Regions from separate parts of the Agrobacterium sp. K11 genome, predicted to be linked through region 1. Evidence: predicted binding sites of a transcription regulator. Region 1 holds the regulator's gene; each other region holds the start of a gene.

Region 1 (6,076 bases):
GGTCTTGGCGCTTCCAAGATGCAGACGATTTTCCATCACGTCCTGCCGCTGGCAATGCCTGGCATTCTGACCGGCACCATCATCGGTCTCGCCCACGCACTGGGCGAGACGGCGCCGCTGCTTCTGATCGGCATGGTGGCATTCGTCGCGAACTATCCGACAACGCCTATGGATCCGTCCACGGCCCTGCCGGTGCAGATTTACATGTGGGCGAACGAAGCTGAGCGTGCCTTTGTCGAACGGACATCTGGCGCTATCATCATCCTGCTTCTGTTCCTCATTCTCATGAATGTTGGCGCAATCCTGTTGCGTCGCCGCTTTGAGCGGCGCTGGTAGAGGGAGCTAGAGCAATGAACATGTTGTCGGAAGCAGCAGTTGAAAAGGCGCTGGACAAGAAAATGAATGAAGTCTCATACAAGATGATCGGCAAGGATGTTTCGGTTTTTTACGGCGAAAAGCGCGCGCTTTACGACGTGAACCTCAATGTCCGCGAAAACACGGTGACTGCACTTATCGGCCCGTCCGGTTGCGGTAAATCCACTTTCCTGCGCACCTTGAACCGCATGAACGACACGATCGACGGTTGCCGGGTCACCGGCAAGATCACGCTCGATACCGACGATATCTACGATCAGCAGATCGACGTCGTGGAACTGCGTGCCCGCGTCGGCATGGTGTTCCAGAAGCCGAACCCGTTTCCGAAGACGATTTATGAGAACATCGCCTACGGCCCGCGTATCCACGGTCTCGCCCGCAACAAGGCGGATATGGACCAGATCGTCGAGCATAGCCTGCAGAAAGCGGGTCTCTGGAACGAGGTGAAGGATCGTTTGCTGGAATCCGGCACGGGTCTCTCCGGTGGCCAGCAGCAGCGTCTGTGCATCGCACGCGCGGTTGCCGTTAGCCCGGAAGTGATCCTGATGGACGAGCCGTGCTCGGCGTTGGATCCGATCGCGACTGCGAAGGTCGAGGAACTCATCCACGAACTGCGCACCAACTACACCATCGTCATCGTCACGCACTCCATGCAGCAGGCGGCGCGCGTTTCCCAGCGTACGGCCATGTTCCATCTTGGTCATCTTGTCGAAGAAAACGAAACCGACAAGATGTTCACCAATCCGGACGACCAGCGCACGCAGGACTACATCATGGGCCGCTTCGGCTGATCCCCGGCCGGTGCTTTATCGTAACCGTACAAGACTGGTGCCTCTGCCGTGCCCCGCTGTTGGGCACGCGCATGCAGGCCAAGCCGGAGGAATAGACCATGACACAGACAACGACCCATTCGCATATCCTGTCTGCCTATGACGACGAACTGAAGTTTCTGACGCGCCGCATCGCCGAAATGGGCGGTCTTGCCGAGCAGATGTGCGGTGACGCCGTGCGCGCACTCGTCAATTCTGATGCTGCGCTCGCGCAGAAAGTCATTTCGGACGATACCATTCTCGACCATGCTGAGCGCGAAATCGGCGACAAGGCGATTGTAACCATCGCCAAGCGTCAGCCGATGGCGGCAGACCTTCGCGAGATCATCGGCACCCTGCGTATCGCCGCCGATCTCGAACGCGTCGGCGATCTTGGCAAGAACACGGCCAAGCGCGTTATCGCTGTCGCCGGCACCGGCGTTCCGCGCAAGCTCGCCCGCGGCATCGAGCATCTGTCCGACCTGGCGCTGGTGCAGCTCAAGGAAGTCCTCGACGTCTATTCCACGCGTTCCGCCGAAAAGGCCAATGCGATCCGTGAACGCGACGAGGAAATCGATGCCATGTACACGTCGCTCTTCCGGGAGCTTCTGACCTACATGATGGAAGACCCGCGCAACATCACCACCTGCACGCATCTTCTGTTCTGCGCCAAGAACATCGAGCGTATCGGCGATCATGCGACGAATATCGCAGAGACGATCTATTACATGACCACTGGCAGCCAGCCGGAGGGCGAGCGTCCGAAGGACGACAGTTCCAACACGCTTGGTTCGGTGACCGAGTAACAGACAAGCAGAAGCTTGCGGAGTTCAGCATATGGTGCCCAAGATTGCAGTTGTGGAAGACGAGGAAGCGCTGAGCGTCCTGCTTCGTTACAATCTCGAGGCTGAGGGATACGACGTCGACACGATACCCCGTGGCGATGAGGCGGAAATCAGGCTGCAGGAGCGCATTCCGGATCTTCTCATCCTGGACTGGATGTTGCCCGGTGTCTCCGGTATCGAACTGTGCCGGCGCTTGAGAATGCGGCCGGAAACAGAACGCCTGCCCATCATCATGCTGACGGCGCGTGGCGAAGAGAGCGAACGGGTTCGCGGTCTCGCTACCGGCGCTGACGATTATGTCGTCAAGCCGTTCTCGACGCCGGAACTCATGGCCCGGGTCAAGGCCATGTTGCGCCGGGCCCGTCCGGAGGTTCTGTCGTCGGTGCTCAAATGCGGCGATATCGAACTGGACCGCGAGACCCATCGCGTTCACCGCAAAAGCCGCGAAGTGCGCCTCGGCCCGACGGAATTCCGCTTGCTGGAATTCCTGATGACGTCGCCGGGTCGGGTGTTTTCCCGCTCGCAATTGCTGGATGGCGTCTGGGGTCATGATATCTATGTCGACGAGCGTACTGTCGATGTGCATGTCGGACGTCTGCGCAAGGCCCTGAATTTCTCGCACATGCAGGATGTCATCCGCACGGTGCGTGGTGCGGGATATTCGATGGAAGCCTGAGCGATGCGGAACCAGATAGTTTCGCTGGCGAAGTAGTGCACCAAAAAATCAGGAAGCCCGAAATCTGAAACGATTTCGGGCTTTTTCAATATGAATATCCGCCAAACTCGATGCCATTGTCCGTTTTGACCGGAGGAGATCGGCGGCGCGTTGAAATCCGGATTGAAGGGTCACGCCCGATAGTAAGGGGAAAGGGTGAGGCCTGCCATCAAGCCGCCCAGAAAGCGGCTTTATTTTTGTCATAAAAAAACGGGCCCGAAGGCCCGTAATTTTTGAGTGCTGAATGCGTGCCGCAACACTCAAGCCTTGCGGCGCTCGCTCACCGGCTGGTAGGCGAGTTTCGCATGGAACTTGCAATAGGGCGAAGATTCCAGCGCTTCACAACCGCAGAAATGGAAGTCGTCCTTCAGCGGATCGCCAACCGGCCATTTGCAGGTGCGCTCGGTCAGTTCCGTCAGCGTCAGGCGACGGGAAATCGGCGTGACAACGTTCTTGGAAGGAACGTAATCGAGAACCTGCGCGGTCTCGATATCGATCTCCTCGTGCAGCGCCGTTGCCGCGTTCGAACGGGTGAGGATGCGTGCCGGTGCCGCGTTGACGCGACCTGCGAAAGTCGTCGCACGCGGGGCAGGGGCAGCGGTGCGCTTCGGCGCGGAGCGTGCCGAAGTCACTGGACCGCCAGCCTTGACGCGTCCCGGCAGATTGAGACGATGGACCTTGCCGATCACGGCATTACGGCTGACGCCGCCCAGCTGCGCTGCAATCTGGCTGGCGCTAAGGCCCTCGGACCACAATTTCTTGAGCTTTTCGACTCGTTCGTCTGTCCAGTTCATGCCGCTTCTCCGCTTGTCGCGTGTATTTTCGGCAGAATCCCTCTCCGTCTCGCGCGCATGCCGCAAGCGTGGTTTCCGCCTGATTTTCGGTGACTAGTTCCGCCGCAATGCAGTCTAGTAATTAGCGATTAACCTAGTGCCAGCCCGACTCCGTGGCAAGAGTCGCGGGAATCATCTGGAATCGATTTTCCGGTTTTCCCCAACTTGCTGGCGTATTGAGTCTGAAAGGCAACACCTTGGGGCTGGCCCGCCGCCGCATACTAGTGCTTGAGAAGCCCGGGAAACGCTGACTTTTGTTGACATCGGCAAACGAAGTGACAATAGTGCCCCTGCCGCCGCAAGGCGGCATTTTGATTTTCAGGCGAGGGATAACCCCGCAAGCCTATTGACAACAGTTTGACAGCGCATCTGCGCAAGGAGTGATACAGCCATGGCCGAAGCCGGCGCGCCATTGTTTGATACGTTTTCAAGAGCCCCCTTGCGCTTCGAGCGCGGTGAGGGTGTATGGCTGTTCACGGAAAGCGGCGAGCGATATCTGGATTTTGCGGCCGGTGTTGCTGTCAACTCGCTGGGCCACGCCCATCCTCACCTCGTTGATGCGATCAAGACGCAGGCCGAGAAGGTCTGGCACGTCTCGAACCTTTATGAAGTACCGGGACAGGAAAAACTCGCCAGGCGCCTGACGGAAGCGACTTTCGCGGACAAGGTATTCTTCACAAATTCAGGCGCGGAAGCCCTGGAATGCGCCATCAAGACCGCCCGCCGTTATCACTATACCAAGGGCCATCCGGAGAAGTTCCGCATCGTGTCCTTCGAAGGCGCTTTCCATGGCCGTACACTGGCGACGATCGCCGCGGGTGGCCAGCAGAAATACCTCGAAGGTTTCGGTCCCAAGGTCGAAGGTTTCGATCAGGTTCCGTTCGGTGATGTCGATGCCCTCAAGGCCGTCATCACGGCTGAGACTGCAGCACTTCTGATCGAGCCCATCCAGGGCGAGGGCGGCATTCGCTCGCCCAGCAAGGAATTCCTGCAAATTCTGCGCGGATTGTGCGACGAGCACGGCCTGCTGCTGATTTTCGATGAGGTCCAGACGGGTGTCGGCCGCACAGGCAAGCTGTTTGCTTATGAACATACCGGTGTTGCGCCCGATATCATGGCGGTCGCCAAGGGTATCGGTGGCGGTTTCCCGCTCGGCGCATGCCTTGCCACGGCAGATGCCGCTTCCGGCATGACGGCGGGCGTACATGGCACCACCTATGGCGGCAACCCGCTGGCCATGGCAGTCGGCAATGCCGTGCTTGACGTCGTTCTCTCCGAAGGTTTTCTCGAGAAGGTCCGTGACGTCGCGCTGGTCTTCCGGCAGGGTCTGGCCTCGCTCAAGGACCGTTATCCTGACGTGATCGACGAAATTCGCGGCGAAGGCCTGCTTCTGGGCATCAAGGCGAAGATTCCTTCGGGCGAATTGCTGCAGGCCATGCGCGCAGAGCATCTGCTTGGCGTGCCTGCGGGCGACAATGTCATCCGTCTTCTGCCGCCGCTCGTCACCACGGCGGAAGAGGCCCGTGAGGGTCTTGCACGTATCGACGCGGCTGCCGCTTCCCTGACGGTTGCGAAACAGGCAAAAAGCGCCTGAAAAAATCAAGAGCGGGCCTCTCTTCAGGGGGCTCGCAAGCATGGGACAGATTAGAATGGGTTCACCAAAACATTTTCTGGACCTCTCGGCCGTCGGGTCGGAGGATCTGCGGACAATTCTTGATGATGCGCGCACGCGCAAGATTGCCACCAAAACCGGCACGGCGGAAAAGCCGCTTGCCGGCAAGATGCTGGCAATGATTTTCGAAAAACCGTCCACACGCACCCGCGTCTCCTTCGATGTCGGCATGCGCCAACTCGGCGGTGAGACCCTTTTCCTGTCGGGCACGGAAATGCAGCTGGGCCGCGCGGAAACGATTGGCGATACGGCCAAGGTGCTGTCGCGCTATGTCGATGCCATCATGATCCGCACCACGGATCACTCGCGTCTGCTCGAGCTTGCCGAACACGCCACCGTGCCTGTTATCAATGGCCTGACGGACGACACGCATCCCTGCCAGATCATGGCGGATATATTGACGTTCGAGGAACATCGCGGCCCGGTCAAGGGCAAGACCATTGCCTGGACGGGTGACGGCAATAATGTGCTGCATTCGTTCGTGGAAGGCTCCGCCCGTTTCGGTTACCGCATGGCGATGGCAGTACCGATGGGTTCGGAACCGCACGACAAGTTCCTGAACTGGGCACGCAACAATGGCGGCGAAATCTCGCTGTACCACGATGCCGACAAGGCAGTGGCGGGCGCTGATTGCGTCGTCACCGATACCTGGGTGTCCATGAACCAGGAACACAAGGCGCGCGGCCACAATATCTTCCAGCCTTATCAGGTCAATGAAGCGCTGATGGCGAAGGCCAACAAGGAAGCGCTGTTCATGCACTGCCTGCCGGCGCACCGCGGCGAGGAAGTAACGGATGCAGTGATCGACGGGCCGCAATCGGTGGTCT
Region 2 (6,076 bases), on a different contig from region 1:
AACGCAAAGGGATGGGAGATGAAGGCTTTTGAGGACAAGATGGATGCCGTCGTGTGCGCCTGGGTCGGGATTTGTGCTTTGGAGAGTGAAGCAGTGCCGTATGGCGACGACATTTCCGCGATCTGGATCCCGAAAGCGGCAGTTTAGATGGAGATGGCGACCCCTGCAGGATTCGAACCTGCGACATTCGACTTAGAAGGTCGACGCTCTATCCAGCTGAGCTAAGGGGCCGTCGTGCCGGACTATTATTGCTCCGGCTGAAAATCGTTCAGTGCGTCTTCTTCAATGCGTCCAGGGCTGGGTGCGGTTGAAGCGGAAATTATCCGTGTAGGATACAACCTTGCGGGTTGCTTCCTTTGGCTGGATGACGCGGTATTCGATGCCCTTGCGCTGCGCATAGGCTTCGGCCTGTTCCTGCGTCTCGAATGTCAGCTTGACCTGCTGCTTCATGTCGGATGTCGAGGTGTATCCCATGATCGGATCGATCTTGCGCGGGACCTCAGCGTCGAATTCCAGAACCCAGACATTGGTTTTCGCCTTGCCGGATTGCATGGCGGTCTTTGCAGGGCGGTAAATCTTCGCAGACATGTCGAAACTGCTCCGGTTGGGCGGTGGGGCATGCGCCCCGGATTACTATTCACGTACCTGAATAGAATAACCAAATCGTGTCAGGAACGCTGAATTTGAAATGGACCGACTCCATGTGAGAGTCAAGACGATTATCCCTTGCGGCCTCTTAACGGTCCCACCGCGTTGCATGAGTTTTCAACAATCGAGGCAATGGGCTCAACAAAGATGAATTTCCCTGTTGCGGACTGCGGGTGAACCGTGTATTCCCCAGCCATCGCCTCGGCGGAGTGTAGCGCAGTCTGGTAGCGCATCTGGTTTGGGACCAGAGGGTCGGGAGTTCGAATCTCTCCACTCCGACCATTTAAAGCGAAACATTCGCTTGTAGGTGTAACCCCTTTAAATAATAGCTTCCGTTCAGTCCGCTGAAGGTCCGGCCAATGTGCTTTCGGCCGTGCCGATCGTCATGACATTGCCGCGCCATGCAACCGCGCTGCCGATCCAGCTGCGTACCCAGACGAATGGCATGATGACATCCCGCGCGACCATTGCCGGAAGGGTATAGAGGGATACCGGCCACCGGTTGAGAGCTGCGAGCGCCAGTTCCGGGCCGTACATGATGGAGAGTACGGCAATCGCGGTGACGGCAAGGTTCGCATCCGCGGCAACGGCGGCGGCGAGCGCGAAGAGGAGCGGGGGAAGCGCGCCGGTGAGGATTTCCGGGGCGAAATATTGCGGGAAGGTGACGCGCCGCAGCCGCGCCCAGCGGGTCTGCCGCGACCAGATCTCACCGGCATGGCGCTGTCCGAGCGGCTGCTCGAACGGGGCCGACACCAGATGTACCTTGCGACCGGCGTTTCTGACCAGCTTCGTGGAAGCGGCATCTTCGGCGATTTCGGCGGCGAGCGCGCGGATGCCGCCGCGCTCTTCCAGGAACGGCTTGTTCCACAACATCGATTTGCCCTGCGCGAAGCCCATGCCGATGGCTTCCGCCGCATATTGCCAGCGGCCTTGCGAGCCGTTGAGGAAGGCGCATTCCACGTGCGCCCAGAAGCCATCCGGCCGGGAGCCGAGCGGTGGCGAGCAGACCAGTCCGCTATCCGGCCGCCAGGCCGACATCATGGTTTCGATATAGGATTGCGGCATCAAGACATTGGAATCGGCCAGAATGACCCATTCGTGTCGGGCAGCACGCCAGCCCTTGACGCAATTGTTCAGTTTGGGATTGGCGCTGATGCGATCATCGCCGATGAGCAATTGCGCTGAAACTGCGGGGAAGGCCGCGCTTGCCTTGCGCACTTCCTCGATCACAGGATCGAACTCGTCGGCGACACAGAACAGCAGCTCATAGTCCGGCCAGTTGAGCTGGAAGGCGCGCGACAGCGTCAGCGGCGTGAAAGTTTCGATGCCGCGCAGCGGTACCACCAGCGATACCGGCGGTTTCTGCCGGACAAGTGCGTTGTCCGTATCGCGTCTTTTCAGCCGCCAGCCTGCCAGAACGACGCCGAGAAGATTGAAGGCGAGGAGCAGAATTGCGCAAAGGGCAAAAACAGTTTCCATGTTGGCCAGTTCCACTCCCAAGCTTTCAGCGGTTTACCCGCCAACCGATTCCATGGAATTCGTCATTGCGGATTATAACGTTTGCATGACAGTTACATGTCATGTTCCGCAGGCAGGATCCGACTTCGGTCGTTCATGCGCCCCTGGCGCACGGGTCGATGCCGCGTTTGTTACCGAGAAAGCGTGAACGGTTTTTGCAGGCTACCTGTTCGCTAGGGGAGACGGTTGTTTGCCTGGTTGAATGCCATAACGACGAAGCGGGCGTGTCGCGCTATCAGGAATAGTCACGTCGAAACACCGATTGTAAGAACGAAATCTATCCGAGTATTCACTGCCGGTGCATGAGGAAAATTGAGACGGTGTATCTCACAGCAACCTCCCGATCCCTGTGCGCCCGGCCATTTGAATAGGACGAAGCTCAGGCTTCAATCAAACGAGCGATCCACGCAGGTGGATTGCCCGTTGTTTTGACCCCTGGAGCCATGTTGATGACGGCAGATCGACTTGCCGCTCATCCGGTTGTCATCACCTTAAGTGATTGATATTTAGTCGATAATATTCACAAAGCCTTCCGCGTGACGACTAGTGGATGTTCAGAATATGCGCGTGGCTGCTTGCGACCAGAAACGATTCCCGCGCTTTTTCGATGTCGCATTTTCCGGCGATAGCATCGAGACAGTTTCTGCGTGCGTCCTCATATTCCGGTCCGTGTTCATCCGGCCAGCGGTACATCAGCATGTCCAGCGCCACCAGAGGGCTGTAGATTTCCACCGCTGCGGATAGCGGCAGGTGGATAGCCACCGGCTTCATCCACGAGGCGTGGTGACACGGCTCCGTTTTGTTAATCAGCATGTCATTCTCCTCCCTGTTTCATGCGCCTTGACGGCAGATTTCACTCCCATGCGCGAAATGCTCACCTCACGAAATGGTTCCCGATCACCTAAAATGTGATCGGGCAGGGGGTTCCAATTTGCCAAGATGAATGGAAGATGAACGAATTGATGAACCGGAGATGAACAAAACCGTGATTCGGGCGTTGTAATAGCCAAGAAGGAGAACGCACATGTTCAATTTGTCAGGCATTCAGGAAAGCTTCTTTGGAGACCGCATGGCGGGTGTATGCGAGGCCATCACCTCTGCACTGGCTTTCGAAAACGGTCTCGAGAAGTCGCGGATTTCCGCAACCGTCGAAAATGACGTTATCTATCTTGAAGGGACGGCGGATTCGGTCGAGGCAATCGACATTGCCATCAATCTTGCCGCATCTATTTCCAATTGCCGGATTTTGAGCCATATCGAGCCGGTCTACTGAGATCTTGCCGGCCGGGCGAAACGTCGTCCGGCCTTTTCAGACGCAGTAACGCGGCAATGTCATTTCCGGTTGCCGATTTGTGCACTGCGAACCACATCGCCCGGTTTGATGCCGTAGCGTTTGGCAGTGCCGCCATTCAGTTCAAGCACGAATTTGACCGACCCACGGGAGCTGATGATCGCTTCCGAGTGTGGCACGGCGTTCTCGTGGATATGGGTTATGCGCCCGTCCCGGGCGATGAACAGCATGTCGAGCGGAATGAGAGTATTCCTCATCCACATGGCCACATCCCGCTCCTTGCCGAAATCGAACAGCATACCGCTTCCAAGCGGCATTGACTTGCGAAACATAAGGCCCTGTTCGCGCTGGGCGTTGTCCAGCGCCAGTTCCGCAACAAATTCGTGGGTTTCTCCGGAGGCGGTCTCTATCGTCAGCGGTTCGGATTGAAACGTCTGCTGCTGTTGAGCCTGTGCTGCGCTTGAGAGCGTGAAAAAAAGAAGCGCCAGAACGGCGCTCTTCATCAAGTTGCGAAACACAGCGGCCATCAGTGCGACATCCCGATCGGGGCCGGGTTGTCGGGGTGGATTTCCGCCGCCATCAAACCCTTGTCGCCATCGCCAAAGCGCACCAGCACCACCTGGCCCGGACGCAGTTCCGTGAGGCCGAAGCGGCGCAGCGTTTCCATATGCACGAAAATATCTTCCGTGCCTTCGCCGCGCGTCAAGAAGCCGAAACCCTTGGTGCGGTTGAACCACTTGACGATTGCACGCTCAAGCCCGCTTGACGGCGTGACCTGCACATGGGTGCGAACCGGCGGCAGCTGCGACGGGTGAACGGCGGTGGACTGATCCATCGACAGGATGCGGAAGGCCTGAAAGCCGCGGTCACGCCGCTGGATGAGGGCAACGATGCGCGTACCCTCGAGAATGGTCTGATACCCATCGCGGCGCAGGCAGGAGACATGCAGCAGCACGTCCTGCATGCCGTTGTCAGGCACGATAAAGCCGAAACCCTTGGCAACGTCGAACCATTTCACCGCGCCGGTGATTTCGGTCAGATCCACGGCGTCGGCCGAAAGGTCCTCGACATCGACTATCGTTTTCGATGACATCCTATCAGCCATATCCTGCCAACCCCTCGATTACGCGCCACACACCGGTCAACTGATTCCTGTGTACCAGATTAACATCTTGGTAACGGTTCCACGCAAGCCCTAGTTTTTGATTTGCGTAGCTGCTTTTATGTCGCCGTCCTTGTCCGGGGCTTGCGATCATGCGTTTATGGCCCGGAAAAGCGTATTGGAGAGGAAGAAAATGCGGTATCTGCACACGATGGTTCGCGTCAAAGACCTTGGCGAATCAATGAAATTCTATTGCGACCTGATGGGTCTCGAGGAAATACGCCGGATCGAAAACGAAAAAGGCCGTTTCACTCTGGTTTTTCTTGCAGCGCGCGACGATATCTCTGCGGCGCGGGAAAAAAAGGCGCCTTCCCTTGAACTCACCTACAATTGGGACACCGAAGATTACACCGGCGGCCGCAATTTCGGGCACCTGGCCTATGAGGTCGACAATATTTACGACTTCTGTGCCCACCTTCAGCAAAATGGCGTCGTGATCAACCGGCCGCCGCGTGACGGTCACATGGCCTTCGTTCGTTCGCCCGACGGTATTTCTTTCGAAATCTTGCAGAAGGGCGAAAGCCTCGCGCCAGCCGAACCGTGGATATCTATGCAGAATACGGGTTCCTGGTAGGGGTTTTCCCGACCAGAAGCGACGATTTCGGTCACTCTTGCCTTGTCCGGATGGGTTGAGGCATAGTCCGCGAATCGAAACGGCATGTCCTGTTTTGAAAAAGCAGACGATTCCGTTCCCGTGCTGCTGTTGTAAATGCAAGATACGGAGGCCACCCATGAAAGCTGTCGATAGCGCGAAAGGACGCGTTGCCTGTCAGCGTCTTGTTGTCGCGGTTTCGTTGCTCGGGCTTGCCGGATGCGTTTCAGCGGTGACGGATGACGACATGGCTGCCAACAGCAAAAAGCCGGCGATTTCCGCCGAGCAGAAGGTGCAGGCGGCATCGGCGGTTCATAATCCGGCCGCCAAACAGCAGCAGGGGCATTACGTGGATCCCGCCGTGGCCTCCGCAACCGGCGGGGCCGTTGCGGCCCAGCCGCAGGCGCCCGGTGGCCCAGCACAAGGCTACGGTGCCGCCGCCGATATTGGCGGCCTGACGACGCAGCCGACGGCGATTTCCGCGGGTACATCAAGCATATATTCAAGCAGACCTGCCGTTGCGGCGGGAGCTACAGCCGCCGCGGGTGCACCTTCCCAGGGGATCGCGCCCGCCGTCAGCAGCGTCTACTCGGCACCAGTGCAGGCGACACAGCCGCAACCGGTATCCGCAACGGGACAAGTGCCGACTGCCGTGCCGGTACCGGCAGAACAGCACAGCGAAAACCGTCAGGCGGTTCCCGTACCAGCGCCGCAAAATGCGTCGGAACAGCTCGCAGCTGCTTCAGCGCAGTCTTCTGGAGCCGGGAAACGGGCAGGCGAGGGGCAGGAAAGTGAGGGCACAGTCGTGCCGCTGGCAGCTTTCTTCGCCGGTGCGGCCAAGAAGCGCCTTCCGAAAATGATCGAA
Region 3 (6,076 bases), on a different contig from region 1:
AGCGCATTGCCGACACCGGCCTATATTGCCGTCGGCCTCATCATCTACGCCGTCCTCGTCTTCTGTGGCTTCGGGCTTGGCGGTACCATTCTGTGGGTTAGCGGCATATTTCCCGGCACCTGGAAACGGGCGGTGCATGCCGAGGTGCAGACACTGATCTTCACCCTCATCGTCTGCGGCATCATCGTTTTCATCATGCGCGTGCGCGAACTGCTGGGCCGTGACATCTTCATCGATCTCATCCTTGGGCGCTATCGCCGTCCAGTCAGCGAAGACCGCGTCTTCATCTTCATCGACCTCGTCGGCTCCACTTCGTTTGCCGAAACCCATGGCGACCTGAAGGCGCAGGAGTTTCTGGGCGAAATCTTCGCGAGCTACGCAGCCCCCGTCAGAAGACATGGCGGCGTCATTGACGACTACATCGGCGACGCGGCCATCATCACCTGGCCCTATCACATGGCGATAAGGCGGGCAGCCTGCGTGCGCTGTGTTTTCGATATCCAGGCGACCATCGAGGACAAGCGCGACATGTGGCTCGCCCGTTTCGGCGAAGTGCCGCGCCTTCGCTTTGCGATTCATGGCGGGCCGGTCATAACAGCCGAAATCGGCGTCGATCACCACAAGATCACCTATTTTGGCGACACGGTGAACACCACTTCGCGGCTCGAATCACTGAGCAAGATGCTCGGCCATCCCGTGCTGATTTCGGCCGATCTCGCCCATCAGCTGGTGCTACCCAAAGGTGTTCGCAGCGAATATCTCGGCGAACATGCTGTCAAGGGACGCGGGCAGACGCTCGGCGTGTGTACGCTCAGCCAATATCAGGCCCCAGCCGCCTGAAAAAACCCCTGAAAACAAACGGGTAGCTTCGTTTCCGAGGCCGCCCGTCATCAAAATTCATCAAAGCTTCAAACTGCAATCACCTGCCTGTCATGTGGCACCCCTATCGCCTCAGTCCTGTCTTCAACAGGCATTGAGGGGTCTCCACCATGAAGCATATTCTTTTCGCACCTTTCGCCGTTCTTGCGCTCGCAACCGCATCCCATGCAGAGCAGGAGTTTTCGGCAAAGCTGGTCTCGCACGCCATTCTGCCCGCCAACACCATCATCGCAGCACCTGCCGATGCGCCGGAATACCTCAAGACATCCGCCAAGTTCACGACGGCCGACCGCAAGCGCGCCGAGGGTCTCGGCACCGTGCCCGGCAAGGATGGCGTTCGCCCGACCGGCCTCTCCATGCCGTTCAACGGCCAGGCCATGCAGGGCTTTTCCGGCATCAAGGCCATGGCGGACGGCAGCTTCTGGAGCCTTTCCGATAATGGTTTCGGCTCGAAGCTCAACTCCAGCGACGCCATGCTGATGCTCCACCACATCAAATTCGACTGGGATGCCGGCAAGGTCAACGCGCTGGAGACGGTGTTCCTTTCCGACCCGGACAAGAAAGCTCCCTTCCCCATCGTCATGGAAGGTTCGACCAAACGTTACCTGACGGGCGCCGACTTCGACGTCGAATCCATTCAGCCCGTTGCCGACGGCTTCTGGGTGGGCGAAGAGTTCGGTCCCTACATCCTGAAATTCACCCGCGACGGCAAGCTGACCGACGTCATCGCCACCAAGGCCGGCGATATCGAGGTGAAGTCCCCGGATCATCCGACCCTGGCACTGCCCGGCAACCCCACGCAGAAAATGCCCGCTTTCAACCTGAAACGATCAGGTGGTTATGAAGGCATGGCGCTCTCCAAGGACGGCTCGAAGCTTTACGGCCTTCTCGAAGGCCCGCTCTACACCGCCGAAGGTCAGGTCGAAAAGACCGAAGACGGCTCAACCGCCCTTCGCATCATCGAGCTCGATACCGCCAAGAAGGAATGGACAGGCCGCACCTGGCTCTACCCGCTGGCGCAAGGTGGCGAAGCCATCGGCGATTTCAACATGCTGGACGAGAGCACCGCGCTGGTCATCGAGCGTGACAATGGCGCCGGCACCGCCGACAAGGCCTGCGCTGACCCGAAGAAGCCGGATGTAAACTGCTTTGCCGTACCTTCCAAGGTCAAGCGCATCTACAAGATCGAATTCAACGACGCCAATGCCGGCAAGGCAGCGCGCAAGATCGGCTATATCGATCTGCTGAAGATCTCCGATCCTGATAACAGGAAGCGTCAGGGCGGCGGCAACGGTTTCTACGACATGCCGTTCGTGACCATCGAGAATGTCGACCGTGTCGACGCCACCCATATCATCGTCGGCAACGACAACAACCTGCCCTTCTCGGCCGGTCGTGCGCTGGACAAGGCTGACGACAACGAGTTCGTCCTGCTGGAAGTCAAGGACCTTCTCGACGCGAAGTAAGGAAAAGGGTGCCGGAATTCGTTCCGGCACCGTCAGCGCATCGGCGCAATCTCAACTGAACGGAGCGTTCCTGCGGCCTGCAAAAGGAAGCGAGGCGCTCCGTTACTGTACCGACCCAACCTGACCCGGAACCCGGTTCCGAAACAGGAAAGACCCGTCATGCAGGACAATGCCGAACGACTGTATTACGCCCTGAGGAAAAGCTGGTCGCTGGAAACCAGCAGCCTGTGGTCGAGAGAAAACCCAGCCAGGGGGCAAGGCGGCGTTACAGCTCTTGTGGTGCAGGATATTTTCGGTGGCGACCTCGCCAAAACCGTCGTTAGCGGCGCCGACCATTTCTACAATATCGTCAACGGCATCCGCTGGGATTTCACCTTCACCCAGTTCGATATTCCGGTCGGTTACGAGGACAGGCCCGCCACCCGCACGGAGGCGATGGCAAGGGCCACGCCCCTGCAATATGCCTATCTCAGCGCCTGTATCAGGAAGGCGCTGGGGCACGGTTGAATAATAACGGCTTGTAGCGAGGCGACCGGTTTGTCTCGGCGACAAACCGATTTCGGTCTGTCGTGTTTTTCGTTTGCGGTTTCAAATCCACAACTTCAGCTTCTCCTCTCAAAGCAGACACAATCCATGGCATAGTACCGCAGGTAAACGAGGTGTGCCGAGAGGAGAGTTGTGCGATGAGTGAGAGCTGCCCGGTCCTGACGCCCGCCGAACGGCAGGTTCAGGATATATTGCAACGGACAGAATCGGCGATGGTGTCCACTATTTTCGCAGCGCTTGAGCGTGCAAGCAAACAGGCTGCTGACGAACTCCAGTCAATCGGGTCTGAAATACAGCCACCGCCTCATGACTATTTTGCCGCTGTCGCACACCAGCAGCTTTTCCTGCTGCTATGCGGAGCCGACCTGGAAACATTCGAGGGCGGAGATCCCGAAGTCGCGCGTCACATCATTCAGAATGCCCAAAACATATCCGATCATTACTGGAAGTAAAAAAGCTGCGACCGCGGATGGTTCCGGCGGCTGACGGCGCTGTGTGAAGCCTGATTTCGTTCCAAGCAAAGCGCGTACACGATCTGCATTTCAAAAGGATATCTGGCCTAATCGGCTTGCCTTCGCAATTTCATGTCATATGCCCTTCATAGTCCCCGGTTACGCAGGCCGAAATCCGGAGACAGGCATGCACTCAACCGCACAACTCAATCGCCCCAAGCTCGCAGAGACAGTTATCCATTCGACGGCAAGCATAAGGGACTCGAACATAGGTAGCTGCTGCGAAATTTTGGCCGATACCTCTCTGCACAACGTCGAACTCGGGAATTACTCTTACCTCGGACCCCGTTGTATTGTCGGTGATGCGACAATCGGGAAATTCTGCGCTATTGCCGCGGACGTCAGGATTGGCGCACCGAACCATCCAATGGACCGACCGTCCATGCACCGTTTCAGCTACTGCCCGGAATATTACGCTACAGAGGCGGTGCGCGACGACGCTTTTTTCGATCGCCGCAAGGATGATCGCGCCGTCATCGGTCACGATGTCTGGATCGGTCACGGGGTCATCGTGCTGCCGGGCGTGAAGGTTGGAGACGGCGCCGTGCTCGCAGCAGGCGCGGTCGTCACCAAGGACGTGCCGCCCTACACCATCGTCGGCGGTGTTCCCGCGAAGATCATTCGCGAGCGGTTTTCGCAAACCGTGGCGGGGAAGCTTGCCAAAATCGCCTGGTGGGACTGGCCCTTCGAGACGATCATGGCGCGGCTAGCCTACTTTCAATCAAGCGATATCGACGCCTTTTGTCAGCGCTGGTCCTAGTATAGCTCCACAACTGTCTGCGGTGCCAAATGGCCGGCGTCTGCCCGTTACTCGAACACAAACGCCAACCGCTTGCCCGTCAGTTTCGCCAGTTGCTGCAGGCGTCCGTCCAGACGCTCGCCGGCAAAATCGCAATAGGCGTGTGGTACGACGAATTCCAGATCCAGATCCGGAGTGGTGGATTTGCGGAATTTCAGGTGATCAACGACACCGGGCATGGAGGCTGAGAAGAGGTAAACGACGCGCAGCAGGCCGCCGAGCAACTTGCCGAGTTCCAGCAGGCGGTCACCCGCCATGGCGGCGAGCGGCTGTGTGGTGCCGTTGTCGTTCAACCCTTCGAAGCGGTAATAATTGGCAAGCGCAATATAAGCGCGGCCCGGATGGGTGATCGCCACGAAGGAGGAGTGGGCGATGATGTTGAGCGCCTGGAGGCCGCGATAGTCCGGATGTGCACGCCAGCTGATATCGGCCAGAAGGCAGGCCGCCTGCCGGTAACGGCTTTCCTCTTCCGTCTCCTCGATGCCGAAGACCGGAAAGGTGCGGCCGCTCCAGTCGGCCAGTTCGCGCGCATGTTCGGGCGAACGGGCACGCAGAATGGCAAGCTCGTCGGCCGTGACCAACAGCGGGTCGGTATCCCGCTCCGCTTCCGTCAGCAGCGAATAAAGATAACCTTCGCGCACGCCCTGCGCCGAGAAGGCGATCGTTGCCGGCTTCATCGCCTTTAGAACTTCACGCATGGCGATGGCGCCGAACGGCAGAAGCGAACGGCGGTTCTTGGAGACCGCCTGCCAGGCCGGGTCCTTGCTGTCCCTGGAGACGATGACTTCTTCCAGAAAATTCAGCATTTCCGCCAGCGGCAATTCATATCCCTGCATCATGTGCAGCGGATAACCTGTGATCTCCATGTGCAGCTTGGCGATGTTTCGCCACGTGCCGCCCACGGCATAAAAGGTACGCCCCTCGCCGGCCGCCAGCAGCTTTGCGAAAGATTTGACGTGCTTGCGGGCAATTGTCGTCGCCTTCTCCAGCGAGCCATCCGATTGTTCCGACAACCGAAGGCCGCCGAGCGGCAGGGTGATGCCCTCGCCGCAGTTCTTGCCCTTGATGTCGATGAGTTCCAGCGAACCGCCGCCCAGGTCGCCTGCAATGCCATCCGGGTCGTGGAAACCGCTGATCACGCCATAGGCGGAATAAAGCGCTTCCTTTTCGCCGGACAGGACCTCGATCTCGCAACCAAGTATGGCTTCGGCTTCACGGATGAAATCCGGGCCGTTTTCCGCTTCACGCGCTGCCGCTGTCGCCAGTACGTAGAGTTGCTGCGCCTGCGCCTGTTCGGAAAGCGCATGGAAGCGACGCAGCGCCATCAAAGCCCGGCTGACGCCTTCCTCATGCATCCGGCCCGTGAGGGCCAGTCCCTTGCCGAGACCGCAAAGGACCTTTTCGTTGAACAGCACGGCGGGCGCGCGGGAAAGACCTTCATATACGACGAGACGAACGGAGTTCGAACCAATATCTATGACGGAAACGGGGGCAAGGCCGGTCAGCCGCCCCTGTGCTTCTGATCGAGTCATTCAGCCTGTTTCTTGCGGGAAGAAATCAACCCGGCAATCAATTTGGGCGCACTTGATTTCAGGGCTTCACCACGTCCGGAAAGGCTGGGATTGGTCATGAAATAGTGCTGCGCGTTGAACGGTTCTTCGCCTTTACGCACCTCGATGCGCCTCGACGTTCCGTCCGCAAGTATCTCGTAGCTCTGCTGGTTGTCAATGAGATTGCCCAGCATAATCTGTGAAAGAACCTGCTCGTGCACGGTGGGGTTGGTGAGCGGCACCAGCGTTTCAACGCGGCGATCAAGGTTGCGCGGCATCATGTCGGCGGAGCCGATATAGACCAGCGCCTTGTCGGACGGAAGG
Region 4 (6,076 bases), on a different contig from region 1:
ATCATCGCTACGAACAAAAACGCCAAACCGACTGCCAAGGCATTGAGAGATTTTGTAAGTCCCATGGGTGCCTCCTGTTGTTGACAGGTTCGATAATATGACCGTTTTGTGGCACTTGAAAAGCGGTTTCTGTGATGCGGTGCAGCATGCTTTGTCGCCGCTAAAAAAAGTAACTTCTGTAATTCATTGAAAATAAAAGATTATTTTCTCATCACGCAGTGCTTCATATCTTTAAAAAAAGTAAATGACCGGGGTGTTATCCCCAGTCATCCGGTCGAGATTAACAGTTTAAGCCTTGATTCCGGCGATAGATTAAAGGCCCGAAGGTGCGATTAACACAGGTTAAAGCGCCTGGAGAAGTGCCTGGGTCGGCCATCCATCCGCAGGGATTCCGAGACGCTGCTGTTCCTTCTGGATGGCGACGCGGGTGCCGGAACCGAGAATTCCGTCCACCTTGCCAACATCGTGGCCGCGCGCTTCAAGCTTTGTCTGCAACTCTTTCATCGTAGCGTCATCGAAGCCCGGATCGGGATTGCCCTTGTTATAAACAGGGGCGCCCATCAGACGGTTGGCGAAATAGGCAGCCGAGGTCGTGTAGATGAACGACTGGTTCCATTCCAGATAGATGTTGAAGTTGGGATAGGTGAGGAAGGTCGGTCCCTTGCGGCCCTGCGGCATGATGAGGGCTGCGGGCAGGGAGGCGAAATTTTTGTTACCGTCGCGCGGGGTCACGCCGAGGGTAAACCAGTCACCGGCGGTAAGCGAACCGCCGAGGCCGGATTTCTCCCAGGGCAGGTTTTCCGGTACGGAAACTTCCTGCATCCAGGGTTCGCCCTTCTTGAAGCCGAGGTGCTGGATGAATTTCGCCGCCGTGAGGATCGCATCCGGTGCGCTGCTCTTGACGTTGACATGGCCATCGCCATCACCATCGATGCCGAAGGCGATGATGTCCTTGGGCAGCATCTGTACCTGGCCGATTTCACCGGCCCATGCACCCGTGTTGGACGTGGGGTCGAGATCGCCGTGCTGGACCATTTCGATGAGGGCCAGCAATTGCGGACGGAAGAGTTCCGGGCGGCGGCAATCGTGCGAGAGGGTCACCAGCGCGTTACGGGTGTTGAAATCGCCCTGGACGGCGCCGAAATCGGTCTCCATGGCCCAGAAGGCAGCAATGACGCCAGCCGGTATGCCGAATTCGTTCTCGGCACGGGCAAAGGTCGATGACAGCTCCTGCAGCTTTTTGCGGCCGATATCGAGACGGGCCTGGCTGACAGTGCGCTGGGAAAATTCGAGGAAGGTCTGGCGGAAGACGCCCTGTGCGCGGTCACGCGAAAGCACTTTGGGGTCTATCTGCGCGCCGGCCAGCGCCTTTTCGATGGCAGCCGCCGGAACACCCTTGGCAGCGGCCTCAGCCTTCACGCCCTCAAGAAATGCGCCTAGATCACCGCCGCACGCAACCTGCTTTGGATCGTCAGGCGAGGCCACAGGCGGTGTGGCAAGGGCGGAGCCGGTGGAGAGAAGCGACAGAGCGGCGGCAAAAATGATGCTGCGCGACCGAAAAGTGGGCATGGGAATTTCCTCGATAGGTTGTTAGCCCGCTTTACCCACATGTTTGCGACAAAAAAACGGGTCCAGCGATCTGCCGGTGCAGAAGAACGCCGATTTTTCGAATGTGTTGCTTCTTGGCCGTATTATTTGGCCGAAGCGATCCATTTCCGCCAGTTTTTCTCACTTCCGGCGAAGACATTGATGTCGGTTGGGCCGTTGACGCCGGGCACGACGCCGGTGGCCGTATATTGCCAGAAGGCCCACTGCCGGTCTTCGTAAATCTTGGCGGGATGCGCGGCGACGGAGCGCACCCAGAAATGGTAATTCTTGAACTGGCCAACGAGGTTGTCGCGGTGGAAGTCGACCGATGTGTAGATGATCGGGCGCTTGCCGTAGTGGGCCTCGAGGCGGTCGAGGAAACGCTGCATCTCGGCACGGACGATGCCAGGGGCCGGGCGCGTCTTGCAGGTGGGGGAGGAGGGGTTCCATTCAACATCGAGAACCGGCGGCAGGGTGACGGCTTCCTTTGGCACGTTGCTGATGAACCAGTCGGCCTGAGCGTCCGCCGTCGAGCAGAAATAATAGAAATGGTATGGCGCGTGCAGGATATCTGCCGCCGCCGCACTGCGCCAATGGTCGCCGAATTTCGGATCGATGCGGTCTGAGCCTTCGGTGGCCTTGATGAAGACGAAGGAAACGCCGGATTTGCGCACGGTCCGCCAGTCGACGTCGCCATTCCATTTGGACACATCGATACCATGCACCTCGTGGCGATGCGGGTTGTTCGTGCCAAAATCCTGTGGGTCGGTATCGGAGAATTTCGGCTTGGAAACAGAAGCCGTTTCAAGCAGGTCATAGCTCGTGGACGTACAGCCGCCGATCAACAACATAGCCGACAAAAGTGCCGATAGACGCAGCCGCATTGGAACCCTGATGAATTATTGTTGCCCATCCACGGCCGCAAAATGGCGCGCCGCGTCTCCCGATTTACCCATAACATGGTAAACAAGCCGTTATGGCAAGGGGCAGTGGCGTTTTTTCGGCTCGCAAGTCGCTGGATTCCAAGAGATTTGCGGTCTTTCAGTCCCAGTGGCGTATACTTGTAGGACCGCTGGCTGGCAGCGTCTCGCCCGCATTTGCAGAGGCGAGGCGCCTTAACCCTTGAGGATCAGGCGTCTGCCAGAATACGGCTGACTTTTGGCTGCACTTCGGCGACCGGAAGCGTGATGATGGCCCGCCAGGCGTAACCCCGGGCAATCTCTTCGAATTCGAGATTACCGTCAAAACGGCCTGCCATGTTGGCCAGAACGTAACGGAGATTGGCGCGGGGCGTGACGTGGAAGCGGGTGAGCCATGCTTGCAAAAGTGCGCGGAACCACTTGGGCAATTGTTCCTGCTGGCCGAAATCGACGATGTGCAGCGAGCCGCCGGGCTTGAGAGCTGTCAGCGCCTGTTCGATCGCCTTTTCCCAGTCCGGTATCATCGAAAGCGCATAGGGGATCATGACTCGGTCGAAACCGTCCGGCTGACCGAATTCTGCGGCGCGGAAAGCGGTGGCGTCGGCCACGCGCAGAACGGGGCGTTCCGTCTTTCCGGTAAAATTCTCGGATGCGGTCAGCAGCATTTCGGCGGAGATATCGAGACCGAACAGTCTTGCTTCCGGAAACTTGCGGCTGGCCAGCAGCAGGTTGCGGCCGGTACCGCAGCCGACTTCAAGCAGCGTGCCACCCTTGGGCACGTCGAGGCCGGAAATGGTCCTGTCGCGGCCCAGAAGGTAATATTTGCGGGTAATATCGTAGATATGCCGCTGGTGGCGATACATGCGGTCCATCAGGCTCGCATGCGCCTCATCCGCAAGGCCGACATTCTCGCCGATGGTTTTCATGCCAGAGCCCTCTGATAGATATGGAAGCCGCCATAGATGGCCGAACGGTCCATGGCGTTGAGCTCATTGGAGCGTTCCTCGAGATAGATCCACTGGTTGCGGATATCTGCCGAGAGACGGCCTTCGATCACGCTGTTTTCGGCAGCGGTGCGGAAGATGACGCGGGCGCCGGGAGCGGCGGTGCGGCTGATCTGCGACCACAATTCGTTGAGCTGCACGTCCGTCATCCAGTCCTGCGCATCGAGCAGAATGTAGCGATCGACGCCGTTTGCCGGCTTTTTGGAAAGCAGCTCGGTATAGGTGGCGTGGTGCACGGCAACGCGGGCGGTGTTGTCGCGGATCGTCTCGTAATATTCCCGCTTGAGATAAGCGGGCAGAGCACCCTCATGCGGCTCGGGATAACGGCGCGCGAAGGCCTGCCAGGCGAAATAATTGTCGCTGAGCGGAAAGTTGCAGGCAAGCTTTTCCAGCCGCTCCTTGAGGACGGAGGCGACTGTGCCGTCGTTGGAAAGGCTTGCCAGCTCGTCATATTGGCGGGGCGGAATGCCAAGGCCGAACAGCGAACTTTTTCGCTTCGTCAGCCAGCGCACCACCGGCTTGTCGAACAGCGGTGCGACCTTGCTGTCGAAGAACCGACGCTGTTCATCCAGCGTGCGGCTATTGGCCATTTCGGTCAGCTTGACGCCATGCAGGCGGGCCATAAGGTGGCCGGCGCCGATGAAACGGCCGAGCAGACCGGTGCGGTATATGTTCCTGTCGAATACCGAGATGCGGCGACGGCCGGACAGGGTGCGCTTCGACCAGTAGGCCTTGGTCGTGTCGTCGAGATGGTCGGCGATGAATCGGTCGTAGCCGTGACTATTGCTGCGCGTATTGGCGCGGCCGAACTGACGAACCACATCCTGATGGGCCGGGAGATGGCGGAAGGCGGCAAGCTTCAGCTTGTTGAGAGCGATGTGATGCGGGTTGAGATCCACCACATCGATGCTGGCAGGGTTGCGGGAGAGGTAGGCCAGCATGTTGCAGCCGCCCGAGCCGATGGTGACGATGCGGTGGCCTTCAGCAAGCTCCATCGCTTCCATATCGATTTCCGGGTCTTCCCAGATTTGCGGATAAACCAGACCGGAAAAGAGAACCCCGAAGAACCGTTCGGAAAAACCGCTTTTCGAGAGCGCCTTGTGCTGGAGCAATGCGGACTTCAGTTTCGTATTCTTGCTGAAGCCGGTCTTGGGTGCCGCACTCGTCATATGTTCACCTCTCAATAGATTGAGAGGCGTCTACAGTCACGACGCTACAGTTTGATGACAGGGGTTGTGGGCCGACGTAACGAATCGAAAAGGCGGTGTGAAACCAACTCAGGTCTCAAGCTTAGATTTGGATGTGACGTCATCCTCGGGCTTGTAACGAGGATCTAAGCACATATCGTAAAATCAAAAGCTTGCAGATCCCAGGGACAAGCCCGAGGATGACAAAAGTGACGTGCTCGACGTTTTTAAGAAAAGCCGCTTTGCCGCATTGCAGTCCCGGCTCTGCTCAAAGGCTTACTTGCGCAGAACGTGCAGCATGCCCTTGCGCTTGGCATCGTAATAATAACCGCGTGCATAAAGCCTGACAGCATTGTCCCGGTTGTTGTCGGCAACAAGCCAGGCGCCGCTCAGATATTTGACGGCATATTTGAGGTTGGTTTCGGCATCGAACAGGCCAGAGGCGGGGCCATCAAAGCCCATGGAGCGGGCCGTGGCGTGCTTGATCTGCATCAGGCCGAAGTGGCCGCCATTATAGGCGCCGGGATTGTATCTGCTTTCACGCTGCACCACGCGATGCACCAGATCTTCCGGCACATTATACATGACAGCGTATTTCGAAATAAGCCCGCTCAGCTTTTCACGTCCGGCCGGCGCGGATTTGTACGGCGCCGTCATCGTTTCGTTCTGCCGGATAGCGGCAAGGGCGGCGTTGGTCGGACCGGCCGCATAGGCCAGAACCGTGCTGTCCGGCTTCGGCAGGGGAATGACTTTCCGTTCCGCGGTCAGTTCGGTACCGATCGACGGCGTTCCGGGCGGCGGCGGTGCGGGCGGGAAGCTGCCCTTGACGGCAACCACCTGCGGCAGGTCGGCGGCAGAGTTGTGGGCCGCCGGTTTCGCGGCGGCACTTGCGGTTTCGATCGCTGCGGCTGCCGGCGTTGCGGCGTGCGGTGCAAGAGCCGCAGCCGTCGTCGGCGCGGCTGTCGTTACCGTTGCCTGCGCGACCTCTGTCTGTTGTTGCTGTGGCTGCATTTGGGTTGGGCTCGCCACTGCCGCTGCAATTTCCGCTGCCGGCGGCAGCGCCACGCGGCCACCCTTGACGGCGGCGACGGTTGGAAGCGATTCGGGCTGGGAAGAGGCTGCCACGTCAGTGGCATGTGCTGCCGGTGCGGCGGTATCAGCCGGGGTACCAGCCGTTTCCGACTGTGCGGAGGCTTGTGCCGGTGCGGTCTGGTTGACTGCGGCTATTTTCGGGCCGTTCGGCCCTTCCTTTGCGGCATATTCTACGCTGGTGCATCCGGCCAAAGCCAGTGCAAGGCCCACCGTGGAAGACAGAAGAAGTGCGCTTCTTCCGCGGAATTTTGCCGAATTTCGCATGTTGCCGCCTTCGTTATGCCTG

The links. The regulator PhoB, encoded in region 1, activates phosphate uptake and scavenging genes when phosphate is short. The targets are predictions, from matches to a motif close to TGTCATNNANCTGTCAT.
Region 2: the regulator PhoB is predicted to act here: its motif matches at 2,213-2,229, upstream of AC5SEO_RS24650 (ceramide glucosyltransferase).
Region 3: the regulator PhoB is predicted to act here: its motif matches at 3,477-3,493, upstream of AC5SEO_RS14330 (DapH/DapD/GlmU-related protein).
Region 4: the regulator PhoB is predicted to act here: its motif matches at 4,724-4,740, upstream of AC5SEO_RS10685 (BtaA family protein).

What each region holds. Positions count from the first base shown of each region.
Region 1 covers NZ_JCAHRB010000003.1:550,879-556,954, reverse strand. The annotation lists gene pstA (phosphate ABC transporter permease PstA) at 1-336, shown strand, start outside; gene pstB (phosphate ABC transporter ATP-binding protein PstB) at 351-1,166, shown strand; gene phoU (phosphate signaling complex protein PhoU) at 1,265-1,990, shown strand; gene phoB (phosphate regulon transcriptional regulator PhoB) at 2,022-2,705, shown strand; gene AC5SEO_RS07880 (GcrA family cell cycle regulator) at 3,005-3,538, opposite strand; gene AC5SEO_RS07875 (aspartate aminotransferase family protein) at 3,969-5,171, shown strand; gene argF (ornithine carbamoyltransferase) at 5,227-6,076, shown strand, end outside.
Region 2 covers NZ_JCAHRB010000015.1:64,115-70,190, forward strand. The annotation lists gene AC5SEO_RS24630 (DUF429 domain-containing protein) at 1-147, shown strand, start outside; tRNA gene AC5SEO_RS24635 (tRNA-Arg) at 155-231, opposite strand; gene AC5SEO_RS24640 (ETC complex I subunit) at 283-588, opposite strand; tRNA gene AC5SEO_RS24645 (tRNA-Pro) at 854-930, shown strand; gene AC5SEO_RS24650 (ceramide glucosyltransferase) at 985-2,127, opposite strand; gene AC5SEO_RS24655 (DUF982 domain-containing protein) at 2,710-2,979, opposite strand; gene AC5SEO_RS24660 (BON domain-containing protein) at 3,191-3,439, shown strand; gene AC5SEO_RS24665 (DUF192 domain-containing protein) at 3,499-3,984, opposite strand; gene AC5SEO_RS24670 (cold-shock protein) at 3,984-4,562, opposite strand; gene AC5SEO_RS24675 (VOC family protein) at 4,753-5,193, shown strand; gene AC5SEO_RS24680 (YcbK family protein) at 5,351-6,076, shown strand, end outside.
Region 3 covers NZ_JCAHRB010000007.1:108,640-114,715, forward strand. The annotation lists gene AC5SEO_RS14310 (adenylate/guanylate cyclase domain-containing protein) at 1-840, shown strand, start outside; gene AC5SEO_RS14315 (esterase-like activity of phytase family protein) at 990-2,345, shown strand; gene AC5SEO_RS14320 (YunG family protein) at 2,505-2,852, shown strand; gene AC5SEO_RS14325 (hypothetical protein) at 3,029-3,343, shown strand; gene AC5SEO_RS14330 (DapH/DapD/GlmU-related protein) at 3,531-4,163, shown strand; gene ppx (exopolyphosphatase) at 4,211-5,734, opposite strand; gene AC5SEO_RS14340 (RNA degradosome polyphosphate kinase) at 5,731-6,076, opposite strand, start outside.
Region 4 covers NZ_JCAHRB010000004.1:199,180-205,255, reverse strand. The annotation lists gene AC5SEO_RS10700 (lytic murein transglycosylase) at 343-1,569, opposite strand; gene AC5SEO_RS10695 (glycoside hydrolase family 25 protein) at 1,692-2,471, opposite strand; gene AC5SEO_RS10690 (class I SAM-dependent methyltransferase) at 2,717-3,433, opposite strand; gene AC5SEO_RS10685 (BtaA family protein) at 3,430-4,680, opposite strand; gene AC5SEO_RS10680 (lytic transglycosylase domain-containing protein) at 4,975-6,054, opposite strand.